2 regions of the Hymenobacter koreensis genome follow, and region 1 is predicted to be linked to the other one. Evidence: riboswitches for the same ligand, from Rfam matches in the RefSeq annotation. Region 1 holds a riboswitch; the other holds the start of a gene.

Region 1 (2,201 bases):
AAAGTGGGTTACGCCGGCCTCAACCTGTACGCCGAAGGCTGGGCCTCGTTCCAGCAGTCGAGCGACGAAGGCACCGACATTCTGCAGCCGGGCTTCACCGGCGACTTCACCGCTACCCGCGTGAACTACACCCGCGTGGGCGTGAGTGTTTTTAAGCCGGTGGCCAAAGGTTTCGGGGTGGTGCTAGGCGCCAGCCAGTACGTGGGCGGCCGCAACCTGGGCCAGTCCACGGGCGTGTCGGCGGGTGTGTCGTACAACTACTAACCCGCTGATTGGCTGGTTATTCAACGGCCCTTTTCAGTCAGTCCAAAACAGCCTCCGCGCGCCTGCACCGTTAAAGCAGGCGCGCGGAGGCTGTTTTTATACCGGCCGTGAGGCAGACATAAATCGGGAACGATTTGCAGATGCGGCGAGGCGGCTCCTACCTTTGCGGCATCAATTCTTTACTGCTGAAGGATTGTTTTTATACAGAGGCGCGGAGAGACAGGCTCGACGAAACGCCGGCAACCCCCCGGAACATCCGGAACGGTGCCAAGTCCTGATCATATAAAAACAAGTTGCTGTGGGCGCTCTGGTCAGCCTTTTTGCTTCGTTTATCCGCCGTGGGGCGGCGTACTACCCATCTACCAACCCGCAGGCCATGGGCCTGCACGTAGAGGGCCGTTGCTGTTGTTGTTGAAGTACGCTTTCCGGTAACGGTCATCACACTTGTGCCCAATTGGGCGCTGATGCATAGCAGGACCTTACTCTCCTGCGGGTAGATGGCATTGCGCCATTTACACCTTCCTTCTGTCTTCTTTTTTGCTTCTCGTTTGGTAGCCCTAAGTAGGCGTCACCAAGCGTGGGCGTCACGCAATGCGCAAGGCACCGGTTTCCGGTAGCTCTCGGCCGATTGCAGCTTTCTTAATCATGCTTAAAAAATCGTTGGAACTGCTGCGGCTGGAAGCCGCAGAGACTGGCTCGCATACGCTCAAACGCAGTTTGGGGCCGTTTAACCTCATTGCCATTGGGGTAGGGGTAATTATTGGGGCGGGTCTGTTTTCGCTTACCGGTATTGCGGCCGCGAACCACACGGGCCCGGCCATTACCCTGTCGTTTATTGTGGCGGCCGTAGGCTGCGCTTTCTCGGCTTTGTGCTACGCCGAGTTTGCCTCTATGGTACCGGTAGCCGGCTCGGCCTATACGTACTCGTATGCCACGCTGGGCGAGCTATTTGCCTGGATTATTGGGTGGGATTTGGTGCTGGAATACTCCGTGGGGGCAGCCACCGTGGCCATCAGCTGGTCGCAGTACTTGGTGCGGTTTCTGGCCAAGTACGACCTGCACATTCCGCCGCAACTGGTGATGTCGCCGTTCGAAACCAGCACGCTGGCCGACGGCTCCACGGTGCATGGTGTGGTGAATTTGCCGGCCATTCTGGTGGTGTTAGCTATTACGGCCATCATCGTGCGGGGCACACAGGGCTCGGCGTGGTTTAACGCCATTGTGGTGGCCCTGAAGGTATCGGTGGTGCTCGTGTTCATCGCCCTGGGCTGGCGCTACATCGATCCGGCCAACTACCAGCCGTACATACCGGCCAACACCGGCAAATTCGGCGAATTTGGCTGGAGCGGGATTCTGCGCGGCGCCGGCGTGGTCTTCTTCGTGTTCATCGGCTTTGATATTGTGGCCACCATGGCCCAGGAAGCCAAGAACCCACAGCGCAACATGCCCATCGGCATTATTGGCTCCTTGCTGGTGTGTACGGTACTGTTCGTGCTGTTTGGGCACGTTATGACGGGCCTGGCCAACTTCTCGGAGTTCAAGAACAGCGCGGCGCCGGTAGCCATTGCCATCGAAAAAACGCCCTATGCCTGGCTGAGCTCGGCCGTAATTCTGGCCATTCTCATCGGCTACACCTCGGTTATTCTGGTCGATTTGTTGGGCCAGTCGCGGGTATTCTTCTCCATGTCGCGCGACGGATTGCTGCCGCGCGTGTTTTCGCAGGTGCATCCGCGTTTCCAAACCCCGCACAAGTCCAACCTGCTGCTGGGCGCTTTCATCAGCCTGTTTGCGGGCTTGGTTCCCATTAATGTAGTGGGCGAAATGTGCAGCATCGGTACGCTGCTGGCCTTTGTAATGGTGTGCCTTGCCGTACTGATAATGCGCAAACGCGAGCCAAACGCGCCGCGAGCCTTCCGTACGCCGTGGGTGCCGCTGGT
Region 2 (2,201 bases), on a different contig from region 1:
CAGTGCTACGAAACCTCGCGGTTGCTAGCCAAGGCCATGGACCTCGCGCCCGAGCAGTACACCGTAACGTTCCAGAGCCGCTTGCAAAGCCGCCTGCGCGACCCATGGCTGCAGCCCTACACCGACGAGGTGCTGAAGGAATTCCCTGGCAAAGGCATCCAGAACGTGCTGGCCTTCAGCCCCGCTTTCGTGGCCGATTGCCTGGAAACCACCATTGAGGTGGGCGAAGAGTTCAAGGAAATGTTTGAGGAAGCAGGCGGCGGCCACTGGCAGCTGGTAGCCAGCTGTAACACGCACCCGCTGTGGGTGGAAGCCGTGGTCGACATGATTCACCGCAACTAAGTACCAGCACCCTTTTTGAGTTGATTTTACCACCGGCCAGTTGCCTGCTACTCAGCGGCGACTGGCCGGTTTTTCGTGGCCCGATGGAAAAGTATTTGGGGTTTTGAAATCGTCGCCCTTACATTTGGGCACCAATTCTTTCTTTCCCAAAGGATTGTTTTTATACAGAGGCGTGGAGAGACTGGCTCCGTGAAGCGCCGGCAACCATCGGGTGTATTACCCGAACGGTGCCAAGTCCAGACCATATAAAAACAAGAGCCGTGGCTTCCACCCTCACCCTTCGCGCAACGTTATCTGGTCCGGCTACTTGGCCGCTGAAGCCCATGGGCTCGACCTGCCGGAGTACCTATGCGGTACTCCCCGTGTGCTCGTGTTGTTGTTGAGGGCCGCCTTTCCCCATATTTCCTGCTGACTCGTGACCGGCTGGCTGCTGTTTGCAGCTCCGGCACGCCTGAAATGCCGCGTTCCTGCTAAGGCCGCGCCGTTTCCCTCAGCCCCCTGTTTTCTGGTTTCACCCTTGGCGTTTCCTCGTGCGGGCGGCGCCTACCCCTGCTGCATAGGCGTTTCGCTCTTAACGCGAAGGTGGCGCAGTTGCGCGAGCAACTGGTTCAGGCCGAAGCGCTAGGCCGTTGCGCCATTTTGCTTCGGTATCCGCCGGCTAGGCCATTTTCTACTTACTCATGCCTGTTTTCCCTTTCTCGGCCGCGGCTGGCAACACGCCTCAGCGGTCATTCCTGATTTACCCTGCTAGCCGCCGAAAGGTCCCCCGGCGCTTTACTCATCGGCGGTATAGCAGTTCCCTCAATCCAGCCCTGCGGCAGCGTCTGCTGGCTTACATACCTGATGTATTCGGCTGGCTGCAGGCCGGGGCGCACACCTACCTCTGCCCCAATACGAGCTACTTAACCGCAGCCGTGCACCAAGCCCTGGTGCGCGTGGTGCAGCAGGAAACCGACCTGTCCCACGAAAGGGCCTCGGCCTACGTGCTGGCACTTCGCCAGCAGAGCGGCTACTAGCCGGCTGATCTTTTCCACTCCGGCTGAGCAGTCTGACCCACCTCACTGCGCTACCTCATTCTCCTACCACAACCGCAAATGCCCGAAGCTCGACTAAACCCAGAGTCTGCTGAAGACCAGCCTGCCCTTGCGGTTGTGACCGATTCGTCCGCAGCACCGAATCCCGTGTCGCGGTCGGTCATCCGGCACATTGCGACTGCCGAAACCAGGTGGCGCCGCATTGTAACGGCTTCGCTGTTAGCGTTTGGGGCCCTGCTTGCGTTTGATATTGTGTCGCTGTATTATACCTGGCCGCAGATATGGAACGCCGTCAGCAACGCCAACATGTTCTACATTTTTGTGGCCGTCGGCTTTGGGGCGCAGCTGGTCGATGGACTGCTGGGCATGGGCTACGGGGTGGTTACAGCCATTAGCCTCATGTCACTGGGCATGAGCCCGGTGGCTGTTAGCGCCAGCATTCATACCGCCGAAATGTTTGCCAGCGGTGCCTCGGGCTACTCGCACTACAAGCTGGGGAACGTGAACCGCCGACTGGTAAAAGCGCTGGTGCTGCCGGGAGTATTGGGGGCAGTGAGCGGCGCTCTGCTCCTTTCGTACACCGGCGAGCGGTATGCAACTTGGGTTAAGCCTGTTTTGGCCACTTACCTGCTTTACCTGGGCTTCCGCTTGCTGGCCCGGGCGCTTAGTCGCATAGAACGAAAGCGAAAAGCCACCCGTCTGGGTTGGCTGGCCGCATTCGGTGGCTTCCTCGACTCGTTTGGCGGTGGCGGCTGGGGGCCCTTGGTCACCAGTACGCTCATTGCCCGGGGGCGCACGCCGCAATACGTTATCGGCTCGGTTAGC

Evidence for each region. Region 1 has a riboswitch for S-adenosylmethionine ahead of ABD903_RS17260 (amino acid permease). Riboswitches for the same ligand answer to the same signal wherever they lie in the genome.
Region 2: linked by a shared signal. The riboswitch ahead of ABD903_RS07030 (hypothetical protein) and the one ahead of ABD903_RS17260 (amino acid permease) in region 1 are both predicted to bind S-adenosylmethionine.

What each region holds. Positions count from the first base shown of each region.
Region 1 is NZ_BAABHA010000010.1:753,651-755,851, reverse strand. It holds gene ABD903_RS17265 (hypothetical protein) at 1-264, shown strand, start outside; SAM riboswitch class I at 461-553, shown strand; gene ABD903_RS17260 (amino acid permease) at 910-2,201, shown strand, end outside.
Region 2 is NZ_BAABHA010000002.1:967,571-969,771, forward strand. It holds gene hemH (ferrochelatase) at 1-342, shown strand, start outside; SAM riboswitch class I at 500-594, shown strand; gene ABD903_RS07030 (hypothetical protein) at 1,023-1,358, shown strand; gene ABD903_RS07035 (sulfite exporter TauE/SafE family protein) at 1,494-2,201, shown strand, end outside.